One region of the Micromonospora sp. NPDC049049 genome, then DNA from elsewhere that is predicted to be linked to it. Evidence: riboswitches for the same ligand, from Rfam matches in the RefSeq annotation. Region 1 holds a riboswitch; the other holds the start of a gene.

The links. A riboswitch is a leader RNA that binds a small molecule or an ion and turns the genes downstream of it on or off. The one in region 1 is predicted to bind cobalamin.
Region 2: linked by a shared signal. The riboswitch ahead of AB0B68_RS25995 (ribonucleoside-diphosphate reductase subunit alpha) and the one ahead of AB0B68_RS17675 (acyl-CoA thioesterase) in region 1 are both predicted to bind cobalamin.

The regions. Positions count from the first base shown of each region.
Region 1 covers NZ_JBEZEX010000015.1:163,716-169,730, forward strand. The annotation lists gene AB0B68_RS17640 (ThuA domain-containing protein) at 1-197, opposite strand, end outside; gene AB0B68_RS17645 (hypothetical protein) at 626-949, shown strand; gene AB0B68_RS17650 (hypothetical protein) at 973-1,344, shown strand; partial or broken gene AB0B68_RS17655 (IS5/IS1182 family transposase) at 1,450-1,533, shown strand; gene AB0B68_RS17660 (DUF6355 family natural product biosynthesis protein) at 1,565-1,891, opposite strand; gene AB0B68_RS17665 (helix-turn-helix domain-containing protein) at 2,160-3,140, opposite strand; gene AB0B68_RS17670 (hypothetical protein) at 3,366-3,761, opposite strand; gene AB0B68_RS17675 (acyl-CoA thioesterase) at 3,870-4,382, opposite strand; cobalamin riboswitch at 4,512-4,729, opposite strand; gene AB0B68_RS17680 (copper resistance protein CopC) at 4,851-6,015, shown strand, end outside.
Region 2 covers NZ_JBEZEX010000031.1:9,528-15,542, reverse strand. The annotation lists gene AB0B68_RS26000 (ribonucleotide-diphosphate reductase subunit beta) at 1-533, opposite strand, end outside; gene AB0B68_RS25995 (ribonucleoside-diphosphate reductase subunit alpha) at 590-2,932, opposite strand; cobalamin riboswitch at 3,125-3,342, opposite strand; gene AB0B68_RS25990 (enolase C-terminal domain-like protein) at 3,775-5,172, shown strand; gene AB0B68_RS25985 (FadR/GntR family transcriptional regulator) at 5,180-5,902, shown strand; gene AB0B68_RS25980 (aldo/keto reductase) at 5,910-6,015, opposite strand, start outside.

The DNA of each region.
Region 1 (6,015 bases):
TGGGCGGCGTCCTCGGTCGCCTCGACCGTGAAGTTGCCCTGCGTGCCCAGTTGCTGGATCGCAGCGATCCCAGCGGGGATCGCGTCATGCCGGAACCCCGCAGTCTTGCTGAAGACCAGCACCGAGAAGTCGGCCGCGAATGCCGGGGCGACGTTGACGCCCATCCCGGCCAGCACAAGAGCGACGATGAGCAGCATTCTGCGAATCATGATCGGTTGGTTACCTCTCGTGAGGAAGTAGCCGAAACGTGCGCCGATCACGTCTCGAACGTGGCCGCGGTGGGCGGCCCCGCGGGTTGGTGCCGGGACGCGCACAGGGGTGTCGCGTCTGTCCCGGCGGTGAAGGGTCGTCGGCACGTCACGCCTCGGTGAAGGTCGCGCGGCGCCGTGATGGGGATGGGGGTGGGGTCGGGTGGACGTGAGCGGCTGTTGACGGTGGCTGGTCAGGGGTGCAGCGCCGCCATCTTCTTCGACCTCCATCTCGGGAGAGCGCTCTCTCATGAAGGTTTGCAAAAGTTAACAGATTCATCATCGTCCAACAATGGCTCCATCGACCGTCGTGAAATCCGACTACCGAAGTCCGCCCCGGTCGGTGAGTACGCGGCGGTGATCGACGGGACGCTCCGATGACGTCCTGGCCGGGGGGCCTGCCGATGCTCCAGCCATCACTCATCAACGACTGGCTTGGCCAACGGCCGGACTTCTCGCTCCGGATCGTCAGCGTGTGCGCGGGACAAGGGCATGACCTCATCGGCGCCCTTGCGCCGCGCTCGGACGCCACCCGGGTATGCGCGGAGCTCATCGAGTACCACCCTCGCAACGTGGCCGCCGGCCGGATGGGTATCACCGCCGCTGGGCTCAACGGGATCACCGCCACCCAAGCCGATGCCGGCGACTTCGCCGCGTACCGCAGAGCCCCCCTGCTGATCTGGTCGCTCTCGCCGGAGTAGGGGGCAACATCGGCGACGCCGACGTGCGAACAACCATCGACGCCTTGCTGCGGCTATGCGCATTCGACGCAACCACGATCTGGACCAGGACCCGCCGCGATCCCGACCGGCGTGGTAGCGGAATTCTTGAGGTGCTGCTCCACCTCGAAGCGTTCAGGTACCGCCATCTTGCGGAAGATGGCCAGTGCGCGCATCCAATATCGGTGCGCTTCGACTGGGTCCTCGGGTTCGATCTGGTGCGCAATCCCAGCCAGGGCCCGCCCCTGTTCGTATGGATGACTGATCCGGCTTGCCAGGGTGAGGGCGTCCTGGTGGGCTTCCACGGCTGCGGCAGCACGTCCTTGGGCGGCATGCTGAGGGAGAGCGCGATCTTGAATGAGCCCTTTTCATCGTGACAGGGCTGGTCACGGCGGTGGGGTGGGGGCAGGGATCGACGTAGGGCGAGGCTCCCGGCAAGACAGCAGTCGACCCAAGATCCGATGCTCCAACCGGAAGCCTCGCTGTTGTCCTACCCTGCCGCGATTCCCCTGTCCGACCGCACCCTCATGTGCCTCGCTGACCTGATCCGCAACCACCGAACGCAGGTGGAGAATCGCGCAGCGCTTGGCTGGCGGTTCAACAAGTCTGACCCGAGTACCAGGCGTTGGATACGGCGTTGGCGCCGCCGATGTCCCACGTTCCCGGGCCGATGCACCAGCTCCAGTCGTTGCGGGGCCACGTCGCGTCGACGTAGATGATCACATGGGTGTTCCCGCAGTGGTTGTACCAGGCCGTCACCGCGTCTTCGTAGTAGCCGCAAACCTGCGCGGCGAAGTCCTCGCTGCCGGGCTTGGCCTGCTCCGAAACCGCGGTGGTTTCGGGTTGGGACAGGCGGGAGCCGGCGCCCGGACTTGCCTGTGCCACGGTCCCGGACAGGGTGAGTGCGCCGAGGATCGCGGTCACTGCCGAGATCCGAAACGCCGTTCTGTACCACATCTTCACAATGGTCTCCTGTCAGCCGCCGCTGCGGCTTAGATGATGCTGCTGGCTGCATGAAGTGATCGACGTACTTCCTCGCGCTCCTTCCATCGCGAAAACACGCATCGATGTAACACGCTCAGGTGAACCTTCTTCCGTAAGCCGGAATCAGATCAACCCTGACTGAGCGACTTCCTGAGCTAAGAGTGCAGTCCACAGCCGGGTCTGTCGTTACTGGTAAGCGCACAAGTCTTTAGTCTGCGCGTACTCTTGCGCACTGCTCGCGGAACTGGCGTGGCGAAAGACCGTAGGCGCTGCGGAACGCCTGGCTGAAGTGCGCCGGGCTGGTGAACCCCCACTGGGCGGCGATCGCGTGGATCGGGCGCGCGCCTAGTTGGGGGTTGGCGAGGTCGCGTCGGCACTGCTCCAGGCGACGCTCGCGGACCCAGCCGGCGACCGTGTGCCCTTCCTCGTGGAACAGCTTGTGCAGGTATCGCAACGAGATGTGATGCGCTGCGGCAATCGCGTCCGGCGTCAGGCGTGGATCGCCCAGATTCGCTCGGACGAAGGCGTGGATCTGAGCCATCAACGCTCGCCGTCGGGTGTGGGAGGGCACCGCGCTTTGGACGTCCAGCGCGTTGGCCAGTGCCGCTGTCAACACGTCAATGGTGAGGGTGGACAGCCGGGCGGCGTCCAACGGACTGAGTTCGTCCATGTGCCGGGCAAGGTGCAGCAGGAATTGTGAAGATAACGCGCCGACGCCTTGGGCGCCAGGGATGCGAACTGCGCTCAGGCGCCGCAACTCCCAAGGGGGCAACGGCAGCAACAAGCGCGGGAAGCGCAGGAGCAGCAGCTGACTAACTGGCACATCCGGGGTGAATTCGGCCAGGTAGGGCCGGGAAGTGTCATACAGTATCAGGTCCCCCACGCCGAAATCTGTGCGCTGGCCGTCTTGCGTGATCATGCCGCCACCGCGCACAAGGCAACCCAGCTTGAACACCTCGGGATCGGCCTGCCGAATGAGCTTGGGAGTGCGGTGGACCGAGTGCGGCATCGTGGTCATTAATGTCGCCTGCACGGGACCGAACTCGCTGATTCCGACCTGAGCCCGAAATCCGGGCTCCCACTGCGAATCACAGCGTAAATCGTAGGGCACCCAGAGCTTCGAGTTTACCTCGCGCCAGAAGGCGAACCCGTCTTCAACCGGGACCTCGGTGGTGCTGACTACGTCCATGACTCACCTTCGCGCTGTCGCTGCCGGGGTCAGATCACGATAGCTTGGCGTCGATATAACGGCGTTGCGAGGTTATGGTGCCGGTCAGGCATTGAGGGCTTTTCATCGTGATGGGCCTGGTCGCGATGGGTGGCAGGCAGCGTGTGTCGACATAGGACGTGGCTCCCGGCAAGACAGCAGTCGACCAAGATCCGATGCCCCAACCGGGAGCCTCGCTGTGCTGTCTTACCCGGCGCCCAGGCTCTCGATCACCCGCATGCTCGTCGGCCCGCCCGTGGCGTATGCCTCGGCGCCGCGCGCCTGGGCAAGCTGCACGCCCACGTATCCCACAGCGCCGGCACCGCCGTGCACCAGGACCTTCTGCCCGGCGCGGACTCCGGCCCGGTCGACCAGCCCCTCCCAAGAGGTGACCGCCGCCAAGGGCAACACGGCGGCCTCCCGCATCGAGAGTGCGTTCGGCTTGCGGGCCAGCAGTCGGGCGTCCACGGCGGCGTACTCGGCCAGCGAGCCCTGCAGGTTGCCGACGCCCCCGCACAGCCCGTACACCTCGTCCCCCGGCTCGAAGTCGGTCACCTCCGCGCCGACAGCCGCCACGACGCCGGCAAGGTCCAGGCTAAGCATTCCCACTCTCCGTGATCGAGACTTCACGTGGACGCTATCCGAGCAGATCGACGGCGGGGCGGGTTCCTCGGACCGCGCCGGCGCCGCGACGGGCGCACCGCGCACGGGTCAGTCGTCTTCGGCACCGTCGAGCAGCGCGCGCCGCAGCGCCAGCCGGTGCTTGCGGCGGATCTCCGCCTCGCGGTACCGCCGCCGGTCACCGTCGGTCTCCGGTAGCAGCGGCGGCACCGTTCGAGGCTGGCCGTCGTCGTCGATCGCGACCATGACCAGGTGAGCGGTGGCCACGTCGGTGGGCGGCACCGCCCGGTCCCACCGGTCGGCGGTCACCTTGACGGCCACCTCCATCGAGCTGCGGCCGGCCCAGGTGATCCGGGCGTCGACGTGCACGACGTCGCCGACCCGCACCGCGCGCAGGAACGCGGTCTCGTCGATCGCGGCGGTGACCGCCGGCCCGTCGGAGTGGCGGGCGGCGACCACCCCGGCCACCGAGTCGATGAGGTTGAGGATCCGGCCGCCGTGGACCGTACCCATCAGGTTGGTGTGGTGCTGGTCCATGATCTGCGACAGGGTCAGGTGCGACGCCGACGGCGCTCGGCCGGCGATCGTGGTGGTGTCGTGCACAGCGGTAGTCCGTCCCTCGGGAAACCACACCGCCGGAACACGGGCACACGCTGACGAGGACACACCGGCGCACACCGCCCCGGCACGTCACCCGCTCAGCCCACCCGCGAGGCCGACGGCAGCGCACACGGTCGTGTACGCGGCGCGGGCAGGTCTTCGGACTCGCGGGCCCGACCGGCTCCACGCCGGTCCCCTACTGGCCGTCGCTTCCCAGGCCACTGGCCCAGTGCTGATGACGGCGGTCGTTCCCACTCACCGCTGCGGGGCAGCCCCGGATTCCCACCGGGTTCCCTCTTACGACGCCCGGCCAGCTCACGACCGGGCGAACCAGCGCCACCGGGAGCATAGCTGGCCAGGAGCGACGGCCCCTCAGCCCGGCCGACCACCCGGGAGGTGTTCGGCTTTAGCCATGTGAGGAAAAAGTTCGTCACCTCTTGTAAAAAGTCTCCGCCCAGTGAGGATATTCAGATGCGTCGTCACCCTCAGATTCCTGGGCGGGTGGTCTCGGGCCTCCTCGCGCTCCTCCTCGCCTCGGCGGTCGCTCTCCTCGCGTCCGCCCAGCCCGCCGCAGCTCACGGGACCCTCGCGATGTCCACACCGGCGAGCGGCGCAACCGTGCGCGAGCCGTTGACGTCGGTGCAGCTGTTCTTCACCGAGAAGGCCGCTGCCAACGCGTTCTTCACTATCACCGCGCCGGGTGGCATCCGGGTCGACAATGGCTGGTCGTACGGGGAGCCCAAGCCCTTGGACAAGCCGGTGCGCGAGTACTTCCTGGTCAACGGCCAGTTCGAGCCACGCGAGTACACGACCGGGTTCCCCGCGACGGTGGCGGTCGCGCACCTGCCGGCCAAGGGCCAGTACTCGGTGAGCTACCTGTCGGTCGCCTCGGACGGCGACCCCGTACGCGGCACCTTGACCTTCCGCTACGACGGGCCGGTGACGGCGGCGCCCCAGGGGTGGAGCCCGCCGTCGACCCAGCCGGATCCGGCGCTGTTGGCCACGGCCGAGCAACACGGGTCGTCCGGGCAGGCGTCGGCGGTGCCGACAGTCGCTGCCGAGACGGCGGTTCCACCGTCCGCGGCAGCGGCTGCGCCGAACGGATCGACTGACGAGAGCGGCCCCGGAGCGGTCGCGTGGGTCGGCCTGGCGGTGGTCGCCGTGGCGGCGGCGGCCGGATTCGTCGTCTGGCGTCGGCGGACGACCCCCACCGGCAGGCCCGCCGGCCGGGGCCGTACCGCGTCGGCGACATCCGCTCGACGCGGCGCCGGCACCCGTCCCGCGACCAGGACCGCCGGCACCAGGATCGCCAACGCCAAGGCCACCGGCGCCAAGGGCGCTGGTAGCAAGCCCGCCGTTGCCAGGACCGGCGGCGGCAGAGAGGTCGGTGGCAGGACCGTCGCAGACAGGAGCGTCGCGGCGACCGGCAGCGGTACGCAGACCTCGGACGGTAAGCGGCGACCCAACGCCGTGCCGGCCGCGCGTAAGGACACCGCCGTCGTCGTGGCCCGGACCGGCGTCGCTGTCGATCCACCTCCGACCGGTGAGGACGCGAAAGCCCTCGCCACGACGGACAGACGACCGCCCGTCGACTCCGGGGCATCGCCTGACCCGGATCTCGCCACGGCGACGCCCG
Region 2 (6,015 bases), on a different contig from region 1:
TAGAAGAACAACCCCTCGATGCAGGCGGCGAAGCAGATGAGGTTGAGCAGGAACGTGCGCCGGTCCTCGCGGGACCGCAGCTCCCGCAGGTCGCTGAGAGAGTCGATCCACCGGAAGCAGAACTCGGCCTTACGCCGGATCGAGGGGATGTTCTCGATGGCCGCGAAGGCCTCGAAGCGCTCCGTCTCGTCGGGCACGTACGTGTCGAGCAGGTTGAGATAGAACTGGACGTGCACGGCCTCCTCGAACAGTTGGCGGGACAGGTAGAGGCGACCCTCCGGGCTGTTGACGTGCTGGTAGAGGTTGAGCACCAGGTTGTTGGCGACGATCGTGTCACCGGTGGCGAAGAACGCCACCAGGCGGCTGACCAGGTGCCGTTCGGCCGGCGACAACCTGTCCAGGTCGGCGAGGTCGGCGTGCAGGTCGACCTCCTCGACGGTCCAGGTGTTGCGGATCGCGTCGCGGAACCGGTCGAAGAAGTGCGGGTAGCGCATCGGGCGGAGAGTGAGGTCCATCCCGGGGTCGAGCAGCATGTGCGTGGTCCTCGTGTCGGTGGTGCTGGCGTCGGTCGTGGCGGCGTCGGCGGGGGTCACTGGCAGGCCTCGCACGACTCGGGGTTCTCCAGCGAGCAGGCCAGCGCGTCGGCGTCGAGGGCCACGGACGCGAGAGCGACTGGCGCGACGGGTGCGACGGCGCTGACGGTGGCCTGCTGGATCCGCGTCGCGGGCCGCGAGCGCAGGTAGTAGGTGGTCTTCAGCCCGGCCTTCCAGGCGTAGAGGTACATCGAGGAGAGCTTGCCGATGGTCGGCGCGGCCAGGAACAGGTTCAGCGACTGGGACTGGTCGATGAACGGGGCGCGGGCTGCGGCCAGGTCGATCAGCGCCCGCTGCGGCAGCTCCCACGCGGTGCGGAACAGTTCCCGTACGCCGACCGGCAACTCGGCGATGTCCTGCACCGACCCCTCCGCCCGCTTGATCGCCGAACGGATCCGCTCGGTCCACAGACCGCGGGCCTTCAGCTCGCGTACCAGAGCGGTGTTGACCTGGAGGAACTCCCCCGACAGGGTCTCGCGCTTGAACAGGTTGGACACCTGCGGCTCGATGCACTCGTAGCACCCGGCGATCGAGGCGATGGTGGCGGTCGGCGCGACCGCCACCAGCAGCGAGTTGCGCAGCCCGTACGCCTCGACCCGCTCGCGCAGCGCGTCCCACCGCGCGGTCTGCGTACCCTCGACACCCCACAGGTCGGGCTGGAGCTGGCCTCGCGCGGCCCGGGTCTGCGGGTACGCCGGATGGGCGCCGAAGTCGCGCGCCAGGTCGGCGGAGGTCTCCAGCGCGGTCAGGTACAGCTCCTCGCTGATCCGGGTGGACAGCTCGCGGGCGGCCGGCGAGTCGAACGGCAGCCGCAGCGCGAAGAAGGCGTCCTGAAGGCCCATCAGCCCGAGCCCGACGGGCCGCCAGCGGGGGTTGCTCGCCGCCGCCTGCGCGGTCGGGTAGTAGTTGATGTCGATGACCCGGTCGAGGAAGGTCACAGCGGTCCGCACCGTGGCGCGCAGCCGCTCCCAGTCGATGCCGTCGGCGGTGAGGTGGGCGGCGAGGTTCACCGAGCCGAGGTTGCACACGGCCGTCTCGGCGTCACTGGACACCTCGACGATCTCGGTGCAGAGGTTGGACAGGTGCACCACGTTGCCCGGCTCGGCGGTCTGGTTGCAGAGCCGGTTCGACGCGTCCTTGAAGGTCATCCAGCCGTTGCCGGTCTGGGCGAGGGTCCGCATCATCTTCCCGTACAGCTCCCGGGCCGGGACCTGCCGCACGTAGCGGCCCTGCGCCTCGGCCTGCCGGTACGCGGCGTCGAACCGCTCCCCCCACAGGTCGGGCAGCTCGGGCACCTCCTGCGGGTCGAACAGCGACCACAGCTCGTCGGCCTCGACCCGGCGCATGAACTCGTCCGGCACCCAGTTGGCCAGGTTCAGGTTGTGGGTGCGGCGGGCGTCCTCGCCGGTGTTGTCCCGCAGTTGCAGGAACTCCTCAATGTCCGGGTGCCACGGCTCCAGGTAGACGCAGGCAGCGCCCTTGCGTCGGCCACCCTGGTTGACCGCGGCGACGCTCGCGTCCAGCGTGCGCAGCCACGGCACGATCCCGTTGGACTGCCCGTTCGTGCCCCGGATCAGCGCGCCCCGGGAGCGGACCCGGGAGTACGCGATGCCGATGCCCCCGGCGAACTTGGACAGGTTGGCGACCTGGGCGTACCGGGCGTAGATCGAGTCCAGCTCGTCGAGCGGAGAGTCGACCAGGTAGCAGGAGGACATCTGGGTGTGCCGGGTGCCGGAGTTGAACAAGGTCGGTGAGCTGGGCAGGTAGGCCAGGCTGGACATCAGCCGGTAGAAGTCGACCGCCTCGTCCGCCGTCCGGGACAGGCCGCAGGCCACCCGCAGCAGCCAGTACTGCGGGGTCTCCAGCACCAGTCGGCTGGTGGGGTGGCGCAACAGGTAGCGGTCGTACACAGTGCGCAGGCCGAAATACTCGAACCGGCGGTCGCCGTCCGGGTCGATGGCGTGGTCGAGCGTCGCGGCGTGTGTGGCGACGAACGCGGCGGTGTCGTCACCGATGAGGCCCTCGGCGTGGCCGACCCGGATCGCCGCGCTGAACGAGGTGATGCCCTGTCGCCGCACCTCCTTGTCGACGTAGCCGGCCAGCAGCCGCGCGGCCAGACGCGAGTACTGCGGCTCCTCACCGATCATCTCGGCGGCGGTCTGGATGGACAGCCGGTCGAGTTCGGCAGTGGTCGCGCCGTCGTAGAGGCCGCTGATGGTGCGGGTGGCCACCCGCAACGGGTCGACGTCGGTCAGGTCGTCGGCCCACCGCTCGACCGCCCGGACGATCTTGTTCACGTCCACGGGTTCGGTGCCGCCGTCGCGCTTGCGGACCTGCATCGGCGTCCGCCGCACTGTCGCGTCGCCGCTGGCCGGGACTACCTCGGTGACTGTCACCACTCGCTCCTCGGAGTTCGAGACCTGGTGGCCCGGACGCGAGGAGACAGACACCGACGGACGCCACGCCGGCACCGGCGTGGGTCAGGTGGCGTCAGCCGTCCCACGCGGCCTCGGACCGCCGCCCACCCGGGTGCGGGTACGCGGCGCGCTGGCAGGTCTTCGGACTCGCGGGCACGACCGGGCTCGCCGGTCTCCTACTGGCCGTCGCTTCCCAGGCCGATGGTGGCCCAGTGCTGATGACGGCTGTCGTTCCCACTCACCGCTGCGGGACAGTCCCGGATTTCCACCGGGTTCCCTGTTGCCTCGAACCGCACCGGATGAGCGGCCGAACCAGCTGCGTTCGACACCATATATAGGGACGCAGCCGTTGTCACACCCCACATGTCGGTCTCGGGCGTGTCGACGGCGATGCGGTGACCACCGTCACCAACCCCCGGGAGCACACTGCGGCCGACCGATGCCGGGCACCGGAGACGAGGCTCTGCGCACGGGTGTCGACATTCGACAAAGATTTGACGTATCGAGGCCACAGCACTGGAGACCAGGCCCATACGCCGTCGTCGATACCTCGCGACGGGCCGGAACATCCAATCTCCAGGGTCCGCCGCGCGCGTCACCTTCGCCCGCCAACCGGCATGATCGGAGTCAAGGCGGCGCGATCCGAGAGGGCAAACATCATATGTCTGCACGCCCGAGGTGATCGACAACGTTGACGCGCCGGAGCGGCCCTCCGTATACTCCCAGTGATCATCTGATCTTTAGCCTAGCCGGGCGAGGAGCGCATGCCGCAGATCACTGCCGTCACCGTCGAAGACGTCCGCTTCCCCACCTCCCTGACCGCTGACGGGTCAGACGCCATGAACAAGGACGGCGACTACTCGGCGGCCTACGTCGTCCTGCACACCGACGGCGTCGACGGCGTGGGCGCGCCACTCGCGGGGCACGGCCTGACCTTCACCATCGGCCGAGGCAACGACATCGTCGCGGCGGCGGCAGTCCACCAGGCACAGCTCCTCGTGGGCCAGGACGTGGCAACGATGGCAGCGGACATGGGCGCGGTCTACCGCCTGCTCACCTCCGACTCGCAACTGCGGTGGCTCGGCCCCGAGAAGGGCGTCGTCCACCTGTCCCTCGCCGCCGTGTTGAACGCGTCGTGGGACCTGGTCGCCCGGGTCGCCGACAAACCGCTGTGGCGGCTGCTCGTCGACATGACCCCCGAGCAACTCGTCGACATCGCGGACCTGCGCTACCTGTCCGACGCGCTGACCCGCGACGAGGCACTGGCCATCCTGCGGGCCAAGGAGAGCACGAAGGCCGCCCGCCTCGCCGAACTCGACCGGACCGGCTACCCCGCCTACACCACATCGGCGGGCTGGCTCGGCTACGGCGACGACAAGCTGCGCCGACTGTGCCAGGAGGCGGTCGACACCGGCTACGGCTACGTCAAGCTCAAGGTGGGCGCCAACCTCGACGACGACATCCGCCGATGCGCCATCGCACGGGAGATCCTCGGCCCGGATCGCAACCTGATGATCGACGCCAACCAGGTGTGGGACGTCGGTCAGGCCATCGAGTGGGTCACCGCCCTCGCCCGCTTCACGCCACTGTGGATCGAGGAGCCGACCAGCCCTGACGACATCCTGGGCCACGCGGCCGTCCGCCGCGCCGTCGCTCCGATCGGCGTCGCCACCGGCGAACACTGCCACAACCGGGTGATGTTCAAGCAGCTCTTCCAGGCCGAGGCCATCGACTTCTGCCAGCTCGACACCGGCAGGTTGGCCAGCATCAACGAGATCGTCGCCGTGCTGCTGCTCGCCGCGAAGTTCAACGTCCCGGTGTGCCCGCACGCCGGCGGTGTCGGGCTGTGCGAGATGGTCCAACACGTGTCGGTGCTCGACTACGTCGCGATCTCGGGGGACCTCACCAACCGGGTCACCGAGTTCGTCGACCACCTGCACGAGCACTTCACCGATCCCTGCATCATCCGCGACACCGGTTCCGGCAGCGGATACGTCCTGCCCAGCCAGCCCGGCTACTCCACCCGGATGCGTCAGGAGTCGGTGGCGCTCTACCGTTTCCCCGACGGCCACTACTGGGCGGCGACAGACCCGACTACCGTGTCATCTCCGGAGGCGGCGTACGTGATCGCGGGTGGGAAGGCCACCCCCGCCGGCCGCTAGGGGGATCATGTCTCGCACCGACGAAGTGGTCAACGGCATCAAACGGATGATCCTCGAAGGGCAGTTCCGGCCCGGGGACCGGTTGCCCATCGAGAAGGACCTCGCCGAGCAGCTCGGCGTCTCGCGAGGTTCCCTGCGCGAGGGGATGTCGGCCCTGTCGATCCTGGGGATCGTCAACATCCGTCAGGGCGACGGCACCTACGTCACCAACCTCGACGCGCCACAGCTGCTGGCCCCGATGAATTTCGTGGTCGACTTCCAGGGCCAGGGCGACCCCCGGCACATCCACACCGTCCGCCGGCTGCTGGAGTGCGAGGCCGCCTGCCTGGCGGCGACCAGGATCACCGACGAGGCCCTGGCCCAGGCGGGTGACCTGCTCGACGAGGCGGCCCGGCTGGTCGGCCAGTCACCGCCGGACCACGAGCGGATCATGGAAATCGACATCGCCTTTCACCGGATCATCGCGGTGCACGCCGAGAATCCGGTGCTTGTCGGTCTGATCGAAGCCTTCGCCGGGCGCACCATCCGTGGCCGGCTCTGGCGGAGTCTGCACGAGGAGGGCGCGGACCTGCGCACCCATGACGAGCACGTGGCGATCCTGAAGGCCCTCGTGGCACGCGACCCGGAACGGGCGCGCACCCGGATGGCCAACCACCTGATCGGTGTGGAGGAGTCGTTGCAGGGGTTACCCGACGACGCTGACGCCAGCATCGAGACGGCCCGGTCGTGACCGACCCTCACGGTTGTACGTCGAGCAGCCCCACGTCGTACAACGCCGTCCAGAGCTGCTCCGGGACGTCGACACCGGACCGATGGAGGGTCTCGGTCACCTGGACGTCGTCG